DNA from 3 places in the Sediminicurvatus halobius genome. Region 3 is predicted to be linked to each of the others. Evidence: predicted binding sites of a transcription regulator. Region 3 holds the regulator's gene; each other region holds the start of a gene.
The links. Region 3 encodes sigma-54, which starts transcription at its own class of promoters, with help from an activator protein. Its sites were predicted from a motif close to TGGCANGNTNCNTGCTT; they were not measured.
Positions count from the first base shown of each region.

Region 1: the regulator sigma-54 is predicted to act here: its motif matches at 1,229-1,245, upstream of glnK (P-II family nitrogen regulator).
Region 2: the regulator sigma-54 is predicted to act here: its motif matches at 1,786-1,802, upstream of fliE (flagellar hook-basal body complex protein FliE).

Region 1 is NZ_CP086615.1:3,653,573-3,656,842, reverse strand. It holds gene LMH63_RS17085 (YifB family Mg chelatase-like AAA ATPase) at 1-697, opposite strand, end outside; gene ubiK (ubiquinone biosynthesis accessory factor UbiK) at 766-1,056, opposite strand; gene glnK (P-II family nitrogen regulator) at 1,315-1,653, shown strand; gene LMH63_RS17070 (ammonium transporter AmtB) at 1,689-2,927, shown strand; tRNA gene LMH63_RS17065 (tRNA-Phe) at 3,091-3,166, opposite strand.
Region 2 is NZ_CP086615.1:1,994,985-1,998,254, forward strand. It holds gene LMH63_RS09090 (sigma-54 dependent transcriptional regulator) at 1-933, shown strand, start outside; gene fliE (flagellar hook-basal body complex protein FliE) at 1,840-2,166, shown strand; gene fliF (flagellar basal-body MS-ring/collar protein FliF) at 2,184-3,270, shown strand, end outside.
Region 3 is NZ_CP086615.1:901,435-904,704, forward strand. It holds gene LMH63_RS04105 (hypothetical protein) at 1-126, opposite strand, end outside; gene ptsN (PTS IIA-like nitrogen regulatory protein PtsN) at 123-593, opposite strand; gene hpf (ribosome hibernation-promoting factor, HPF/YfiA family) at 664-990, opposite strand; gene LMH63_RS04120 (RNA polymerase factor sigma-54) at 1,011-2,483, opposite strand; gene lptB (LPS export ABC transporter ATP-binding protein) at 2,631-3,270, opposite strand, start outside.

The sequences.
Region 1 (3,270 bases), 1.4 Mb from region 3:
GCAGGCCAGGGAGGCGTGCGGCCAGCATGCTCTTGCCGGTTCCGGGCGGGCCGCAGAGCAGGAGACTGTGGCCGCCGGCGGCGGCAAGCTCCAGCGCGCGGCGCGGACGCTGCTGGCCCCGGACCTCCGCCAGATCGGGTGGGGGTTCGCCGGAGGGGGCGGCGTTGGCCTCGGCGACCGGCAGCCGCTCACGGCCCTCGAGATGGGCACAGACGGCAAGCAGGTGCTCGGCGCCGTGCACCGTGCCGCCGCCGAGGGCCGCCTCAGCCGCATTCGCCGCGGCGACGATCAGCGCATGCCCGGCCGCGTCAGCGCGCAGCGCCAGCGGCAGGGTCCCCGAGACCGGGCGCAGGGCGCCGCCCAGGGCAAGCTCGGCGGCGAACTCCGTGTGCTCCAGGGCGGCGGGGTCGAGCTGGCCTGACGCGGCCAGTATCCCCAGGGCGATGGGCAGGTCGAAGCGTGCACCATCCTTGGGCAGGTCCGCCGGCGCGAGATTGACGGTGATGCGCCGGCGGGGGAACTCGAAGCCGCTGGTGGCCAGCGCCCCCCGCACGCGGTCGCGGGCCTCGCGTACCGCGGTGTCGGGCAGTCCGACGATGGAAAGCGATGGCAGGCCGCCCGCCAGATGCACCTCGACGGTGACCAGCGGAGCGTCCACACCAAGCGCGGCCCGTGACTGGACCACGGCGAGCGTCATGGGTCAGCACCTCCCTGTGCCTTTGCGTCGCTCGGAAGATTTCTGCGGCGCAGACTCCCGGCGGCGGTCTACTCCTGCGGCGCGGGCGACCCGCCGGCCGGCTGGGCGGCGTCGCCGTCGTTCCCGCCCTCGAGCGCGGCGATGCGCTGCTCCAGGGCCTCCAGGCGCTCCCGGGTTCGGGCGAGCACCTTGGTCTGGGCGTCGAACTCGTCCCGGGTGACGAGCTCCATGCGGTTGAATGCGCTCTGCAGCGCTACCCGCGTGTTCTTCTCCACTTCCTGCTGGAAGTCCCGCAGGCCGCTCGGCAGATGCTCCGAGAAGCGGCGGGCCAGCTCGTCGAGCTGTCGAGGGTCGAGCATAGCCATCACCTCTTTCGACTATTGGCTCCAGTGTACGGCGCTGCGGCGGCCATGCCTATCGGCTCGCAACGCCCCAGCCAGGTGCATCGATGGGCCGGTGGGTGCACCACCGTGGTGCGCAAGCGCGGTCTGCGCGCCGGCCGACTGTCGCCAGACGGCTCTCTGCAGTGCTTGGCACAGAGGCTGCATTTCCACCGGCGAGTCCACAAACGTTCACCGCCTGCGACGGCGTGTCGCAGCGTATCGGGGAGATTAGGGATGAAGCTCATCACCGCGATCATCAAGCCATTCAAGCTCGACGACGTGCGCGAGGCCCTGTCCGATATCGGCGTACAGGGTGTCACCGTCACCGAGGTCAAGGGGTTCGGCCGTCAGAAGGGGCACACCGAGCTCTACCGTGGGGCCGAGTACGTGGTCGACTTCCTGCCCAAGATGAAGATCGAGGTCGCCCTCGATGACAGCCTCGTCGAGCGTGCGGTGGAAGCCGTCAGCAAGGCCGCCAATACCGGCAAGATCGGCGACGGCAAGATCTTCGTCACCACCCTCGAGCAGGCAATCCGCATCCGCACCGGCGAGACCGGCAAGGACGCGCTCTGAGCGCAGGCCGCGAAGACAACTGAAGGAGAATCACAATGGAACAGTTGACGGAGCTGGCGTACGCGCTGGACACGTTCTACTTCCTGGTCAGCGGCGCGCTGGTGATGTGGATGGCGGCCGGGTTTGCGATGCTGGAGTCGGGGCTGGTGCGGGCGAAGAACACCGCCGAGATCCTGACCAAGAACGTCGCGCTGTACGCGGTGGCGAGCATCATGTACCTGCTCTGCGGCTACCAGATCATGTACGGCGGGGGCAGCGGAGTGCTGCCGGGGCTGGGCTTTTTGATCGGCGCGGACAACAGCCCCGAGGCGGTGCTCGCCGGCGAGGGGGGGTATTACTCCAACCTCTCGGACTTCTTCTTCCAGGTGGTGTTCGTCGCCACCGCCATGTCCATCGTCTCCGGGGCGATCGCCGAGCGCATGCGGCTGTGGTCGTTTCTGCTCTTTGCGGTGGTGATGACCGGCTTCATCTACCCGGTGCAGGGCTACTGGAAGTGGGGCGGGGGGTTCCTTGACGCCAACAACTTCCAGGACTTCGCGGGCTCGGGCGTGGTGCACATGACCGGTGCCGCGGCGGCGCTCGCCGGCGTGCTGCTGCTCGGCGCGCGGCGCGGTAAGTACGGCCCCGAGGGCCAGGTGCGGGCGATCCCCGGGGCGAACCTGCCGCTGGCGACGCTGGGCACGTTCATCCTCTGGCTTGGCTGGTTCGGCTTCAACGGCGGCTCGCAGCTGGTGCTCTCCAATATTGCCGACGCCAACGCGGTGGCGGCGATCTTTGTGAACACCAACATGGCCGCGGCCGGCGGCGTGGTGGCGGCGCTGACCACCGCGCGGGTGCTGTTCGGCAAGGCCGACCTGACCATGGCGCTGAACGGGGCGATTGCGGGCCTGGTGGCGATCACCGCCGAGCCGCTGACGCCGGCGCCGCTGGCGGCGACGTTCATCGGTGCGGTGGGCGGCGTGCTGGTGGTGTTCTCCATCGTGGGGCTGGACAAGCTGAAGATCGACGACCCGGTGGGCGCGATCTCGGCGCACGGCACGGCGGGCATCTGGGGCCTGCTGGCGGTGCCGCTGACCAACCCCGGAGCCACCTTCGGGGCGCAGATCCTCGGCATCGTGGTGATCTTCCTGTGGGTGTTCCTGGCGAGCCTGCTGGTGTGGGGCATCATCAAGGCGGTGATGGGCATCCGCGTCAGCGAGGAAGAGGAGTTCGAGGGCCTCGACATCGGCGAGTGCGGCCTCGAGGCCTACCCGGAGTTCACCCGGACCAGCTGATCCGGGTCCGGATCCAGGCAGCACGAGGCGCCCTGCGGGGCGCCTTTTTCGTCGGTGGCACGGGCGGGATCCCCCCACGCCACCCTGCCCGCGCCTGTGCCGCCTTCCGCGTGCGCGGATGCCGTAACGCTGGCTCAGGCGATGCGTAATGAGGAAGGGAATATGGTGGCCAGGGACGGAATCGAACCGCCGACACGCGGATTTTCAATCCGCTGCTCTACCGACTGAGCTACCTGGCCCGGAGAGCCGGTATTCAAACCGATGGGTTGAGTTCGGTCAAGTCGGCTCCCATGCACCTATGGAACCCTCCGGCTCGGATTGGTGTCGCAAACACGACCCGTTT
Region 2 (3,270 bases), 1.1 Mb from region 3:
GGCACCGGCAAGGAGGTCGTCGCGCGCCAGATTCACGAGCTCTCCGAGCGCCGCAATGGGCCCTTCGTGCCGGTGAACTGCGGCGCCATCCCGGGGGAGCTGCTGGAGAGCGAGCTGTTCGGCCATGAGAAGGGCGCCTTCACCGGCGCCATCTCCTCGCGCCAGGGGCGCTTCGAGCTCGCTCAGGGTGGCACGCTCTTCCTCGACGAGATCGGTGACATGAGCCTGCCCATGCAGGTGAAGCTCCTGCGCGTGCTGCAGGAGCGCACCTTCGAGCGCGTCGGCTCCAACCGCACCCAGCACGCCGATGTGCGTATCCTCGCGGCCACCCACCGCGATCTGGAGGCGCGCATCGTCGAGGGCGAGTTCCGCGAGGACCTCTTCTACCGCCTGAACGTCTTCCCCCTGGAGCTGCCACCGCTGCGCCGGCGCGCCTCGGACATCCCCGTGCTGATCGAGGAACTGGTGCGCCGGATCGAGGACGAGGGCCGCGGCTCGGTGCGCATCTCGCCCCGGGCGCTGTCGGTGATGAGCCAGTATCCCTGGCCCGGCAACGTGCGCGAGCTTGCCAATGTGGTGGAGCGCCTGGCTATCCTCGCCCCCTACGGCGAGGCCGCGCTGGACGACCTGCCGGAGAAGCTCCTCGCCGCCGCCGAGGAGCTGCCGGAGGACGCCGGGATCGCTGCGGAGGACGAGGCGCACGAGCCCCCCACCAACGGCCACGCCCATCCGGGTGGCCTGGGTCAGATCCGCGTCGCCCCCGACGGCATCGACCTGCGCGGGATCATGGGCGACCTCGAGCAGCGCCTCATCCGCGAGGCCCTGGACGCCAGCGAGGGCGTCGTCGCCCAGGCGGCGAAGCTGCTCAACCTGCGCCGGACCACGCTGGTGGAAAAGCTGCGCAAGTACGATATCCAGCGGGATACAGCCTGACGCCGCCGGCGCGTGGCCGGCCGTGGCCGCGAGACAACCGCGAAGGCGCAAAGGGTGCGAAGGGGAAGCCCTGAGGTAGGTCGGCAAGCGCGCAGCGCTCGCCGACGCGCCGGCAGGCGAATCTCCCGTTTTACCGCTACTCGACAGCCACGCGAGGAACCGGCCTGTTCGCCTGCCGGCGTGTCGGGTACCGCCTGCGGCGGTTCCCGACCTACGTCATGTCCGCTTCTCGCGTTGTGCATCGTGGTGTTCGTGGTGTCGTTGTGTTGACCTTCCGCCGTCCTGGTCGGGGACGTCGCACACGGCTTCGCCTTGCACGACCTACGGCTCCCGTCGTTGCCCTTCGCGACCTTCGCGCCTTTGCGGTTGGTCTTCTGCCCCGCGTGGCACCGGCATATTCGCCTGCCGGCGTGTCGGGTACCGCCTGCGGCGGTTCCCGACCTACGCCATATCCGATTCCCGCGTTGTGAACCGTGGTGTCCGTTGTGTCGTTGTGTTGACCTTCCGCCGTCCTGGTCGGGGACGTCGCACACGGCTTCGCCGTGCACGACCTACGGCTCCCGTGGTTACCCTTCGCGGCCTTTGCGGCTTTGCGGTTGCTCTTCAGCCAAGCCAGGCACCGGCCTGTTCGCCTGCCGGCGTGTCGGGTACCGCCTGCGGCGGTTCCCGACCTACGTCATATCCGATTCCCGCGTTGTGAACCGTGGTGTTCGTTGTGTCGTTGTGTTGATTTCCCGGCGTCGGGATCGGGGACGTCGCACACGGCTTCGCCGTGCACGACCTACGCCCCTCCCAAAAAATCTTCCCCTTTGTGAATCTTCGTGTCTTTGTGTTTGTTCCCCGCCCGACCCCTGGCCCGAAACCTGCATTCACCCCGCCAGCATGCTTTGACCAGCGAGGTGAGCCATGACGGACGTGCGGATGCAGCAGGTGCTCGAGCAGATGCGGGCGCTGCAGGCGCAGGCGGCAGGGGGCGTCCAGGCGCCGGCCCAGGGGCCGCAGCAGGCGGGGCAGGGGGACTTCTCCTCGGTGCTGCGCTCGGCCATCGACACCGTCAACGAGACGCGCCAGGCGTCCAGTCAGAAAACCGACGCCTTCCTTCGCGGCGAGGACGTTTCCCTGACGGAGGTCATGATCGCCTCGCAGAAGTCCCGGGTCGCCTTCGAGGCCACGAAGCAGGTCCGCAACCGCCTGCTGGAGGCCTATCAGGAAATCTCACGGATGCAGGTCTGAGGGCGGGGAACGTCTAGATGGCACAGTCAGCACAGGCAATGACCCAGGGCAGCGCCGCCGGTGCCATGGGCGGCGGGGGGATGCCGGAGCAGGGCCGGCTCGGGGCACTGATCGCGGAATACCTAGGCCCCAACGCCCTGCGCCAGCTCGGGCTCATCATCGGCCTGGCCGCGGCGGTGGCCGCGGGCGTGGGGCTGTTCCTGTGGGCGCAGGAGCCGGTGCACCGGGCACTGTTCGCCGATCTGCCGGCGGAGGACGTGGCGGCGGTGCAGCAGGCGCTGGACGGCGCCGGCATCCCCTACCGCAACGGCCCCGGCGGCAGCATCGAGGTGCCGGCGGGTCAGCTTGACCAGGCGCGACTGATGCTCGCCGAGCAGGGCCTGCCCAACGCCGGCGGCGTCGGGTTCGAGAGCCTGCGCCAGGACCAGGGCTTCGGCACCAGCCGCTTCATGGAGAACGCCCGCTTCCAGCGTGCCCTGGAGACCGAGCTCGCCCGCACCATTACCAGTCTGGACGCCGTGGGCGAGGCCCGGGTACACCTCGCCATCCCCGAGCGCAGCGTCTTCCTGCGCGACCGCCAGGCCCCCCGCGCCTCGGTGACCGTCGGCCTGCACCAGGGGCGCAGCCTCAGCGACCGCCAGGTCAATGCCATTGCGCAGATGGTCGCGAGCGCGGTGCCGGATCTGGCGCTGGAGAACGTGGCGGTGGTGGACCAGCGCGGCCGCCTGCTCACGGACATGGGCGGCGACGAGGGCATGCAGGGCAGCGGCGAGCAGCTCGCCATGCGCCAGCGCATCGAGGACGCCTACGCCCGCCGCATCCAGGACCTGCTCACCCCGATCGTCGGCGAGGGCAATGTCCGCGCCGAGGTGAGCGCGCGCCTGGACTTCTCCGAGGTGGAGAGCACCGAGGAGATCTACGACCCGGAGAGCCAGGTGCTGCGCAGCGAGCAGACCCAGGAGCAGCGCAGCCAGCGCGGCCAGGGCGCCATGGGCATTCCGGGCGCGCTCACCAATCAGCCTCCGGGGGCCGGAGAGCTGGAGGACCCGGCGGGCGACGCCGCGGCGGCCGGCGAGGCCGGCGCCGAGGAGGAGGGCGAGGCGA
Region 3 (3,270 bases):
GGGGCAGTCGCCACCGTCGCCGAACCACCGGCCCACGGCCACGGGCAGCCCGGCGGTGGCGTCGCCGGCCGCGTGCCTGCCCGCCAGCGCCCTGGCGAGCGCCGGAATGCCGAGGTGCACGATCATGAGCCGCTGCGGCTGTCCTGCCAGGCAAGCACCGTCTCGTAGAGCTCGGTCTCCGAGCCGCAGGTGCGCAACCGCTCGCAGAGATCCGGGTCGCTGAACATCTCGGCAAGGCGGGCAAGGATGCGCAGGTGTTCGTCGGTGGAGTGCTCGGGCACCAGCAGGGCGAACAGCAGATCCACCGGCTGGCGGTCGATGGCGTCGAAGTCCACCGGCTTGTCCAGCCGCAGCAGGGCGGCGGTGGCCTGATCGATGCCCGGGGCGCGGGCATGGGGCAGCGCCACGCCCTTGCCGAGCCCCGTGCTGCCGAGGCGCTCGCGGCTGATCAGGCTCTCGAAGACCGCGCGCGTCGACGGATCGGCGTCGTCGCCCGTGAGCAGCTCGCTCAGCAGCTCCAGGCAGCGCTTCTTGCTGGTGGCAGTGGCCCCGCAGCGGGTGCGCTCGGGTGCCAGCAGGTTGGCGATGTTCATGTCGACCCCGTGTCGCGGATGATGGCGGGGCGGCCGCCGGGCGCTTGGGTGCCCGGCGGCCGCCCCGCGCTCACGGCTCCAGTGTCTGGCCCACCGCGCCCTCGCTGCGATGGTGGTCGGTGCGCTTCTCCTTGTGCTTGACCACCTGGCGATCGAGCTTGTCGACCAGGGCGTCGATGGCGGCGTACATGTCCTCCTGGAGGGCGTCGGCGAACAGCTTGGCACCGCTAAGCGCCAGTGTGGCCTCGGCCTTCTTGGCCACCTTCTCCACGGTGAGGATCACGTGCACGTCCACCACGTTGTCGAAGTGCCGCTCGAGGCGCTGGAACTTCTCGTGGACATAGTCGCGCAGCGCATCGGTGATCTCCACGTGGTGGCCGGTGACGTCGATCTGCATAAGGCCCTCCTTCCTGGCGCTCAGGCCAGCCGCTTGCGTTCGGTGGACGAGGCGATGGCCATGGCCTCTCGGTACTTGGCCACCGTCCTGCGTGCCACGTTGATGCCCTCTTCGCGCAGGATCTCGGCGAGCCGCGAGTCGCTCAGCGGGCTCGCCGGATCCTCGTCGGCGACCAGGCGCCGGATGCGCGCGCGAATCGCCGTGGCGGAGCATTCGCCGCCGTCCACGGTCTGCACGTGACTGGAGAAGAAGTACTTGAACTCGAAGGTCCCGCGCGGGGTGTGCATGTACTTCTGGTTGGTGATGCGCGAGACCGTGGACTCGTGCATCTCGATGGTTTCGGCCACCTCGCGCAGCACCAGCGGCTGCATCGCCTCCTCGCCCTGCTCGAGGAAGCCCCGCTGGCGCTCGACGATGCACTCCGCCACCTTGAGCAGGGTGTCGTTGCGCGATCGCAGGCTCTTGATCAGCCATCGCGCCTCCTGCAGGTGCTGGCGCATGAGGCTGTTGTCGCGGCTGTTGTCGGCCCGGCGCACCAGGCTGGCGTAGTAGCTGTTCACCCGCAGCCGCGGGCAGGCGTCCGGGTTCACCTCCACCTGCCAGTCGCCGTTGACGCGGCGCACGAACACGTCCGGCACCACGTACTCGGTGCGCTCGGTGCTGAAGCGCGCGCCGGGGCGGGGGTCCAGGGTCTGCACCAGCGCCAGGGCCGCCTGCAGGGTCTCGAGGTCGAGCCGCATGCGGCGCTTGAGCTGGGCGAACTGGCGGCTGACCAGCAGCTCCAGGTGCTGGTCCACGAGCTCGCGGGCCGCCGCCAGATGGGGCGTGGCCGGGTCCAGCTGGTCCAGCTGCACCAGCAGCGCCTCGCGCACGTCCCGGGCCGCCACACCCACCGGGTCCAGCCGCTGCACCCGGGCCAGCACCGCCTGCAGGTCGTCCGGCTCCACCTCCAGCTCCGGCGGCAGGCCGGCGCCGATCTCCTCCAGCGGCTCGCCGAGGTAGCCGTCGTCGCGCACGGCGTCGACGATGGCCTCGGCGATGGCCATGTCCCGGGGCGAGATCGGAGCCATCTGCAGCTGCCAGATGAGGTAGTCGCGCAGGGATTCCTCGCCGCCGGACTGGTTCTCGAAGAGGTCGCGCTCGTCGTCGGAACCGGAGTGGCTGTAGGTGGTGCTGCCGTCGTAGACGTCCTCCCAGCTGGAGTCCACCGGGAGGTCCTCGGTGAGGCGCGCGGCATCCGGCTCCTCGCCGCCGAGATCCTGTTCCGTGCGGTCCGGTGCGGCCTCCGACGCCTCGGCCCCGTCCTCGTCGCGCTCCGCGGCCGCCTCGAGCTCCGCTTCCTCCGCGGCCTCGAGCATCAGGTTGGACTCCAGCGCCTGCTGGATCTCCATGCGCAGTTCGAGGGTCGGCAGCTGCAGCAGCCGGATGGCCTGCTGCAGCTGCGGGGTCATGGTGAGCTGTTGCCCGAGTCGGAGCTGTAGCGACTGCTTCATCGTCGTCAGTGGCCACCCGGGGAAGTGGAGTGCGTCGGGCGCCCCCCCGGCACCCTTTTGCTGTGCTTCATCGTAGTGCAATTCCCCCTGTCCGGAAACGGCAGGGTAACGCCGTCGGCATGAAACCTGCTAACGCCGGTCGGGCGCTCACAGCCGGAAATCCTCGCCGAGGTAGACGTCTCGCACCTGGCGGTCGGTCAGGATCGTGTCGGCATCGCCTTCAACGATGACCCGGCCGTCGGCGAGGATGCAGGCGCGATCCACCAGCCCCAGCGTCTCGCGCACGTTGTGGTCGGTGATGAGCACGCCGATGCCGCGGGCGGCGAGGTGGCGCACGATGGCCTTGATGTCCCCCACCGAGATCGGGTCGACGCCGGCAAAGGGCTCGTCGAGCAGGATGAACCGCGGCTCCGCGGCCAGGGCACGGGCGATCTCCACCCGCCGGCGCTCGCCCCCGGAGAGGCTGATGCCCTGCTGGTCGCGCAGATGGGCGACGTGGAATTCCTCCAGCAGCGCCTCCATGCGCTGGTGCCGCGCGCGGGCATCGAGCCCCGGGCGCGTCTCCAGGATGGCGAGCAGGTTGTCCGCCACCGAGAGCTTGCGGAAGACCGAGGCCTCCTGGGGCAGATAGCCGATGCCGAGGCGGGCGCGCTGGTGCATCGGGGCGGTGGTGAGGTCGCGGTCGTCCAGGCGGATGCTGCCGGCGTCCAGCGGGATCAGGCCCACGATCATGTAGAAGCTGGTGGTCTTGCCGGCGCCGTTGGGGCCGAGCAGGCCGACGATCTCG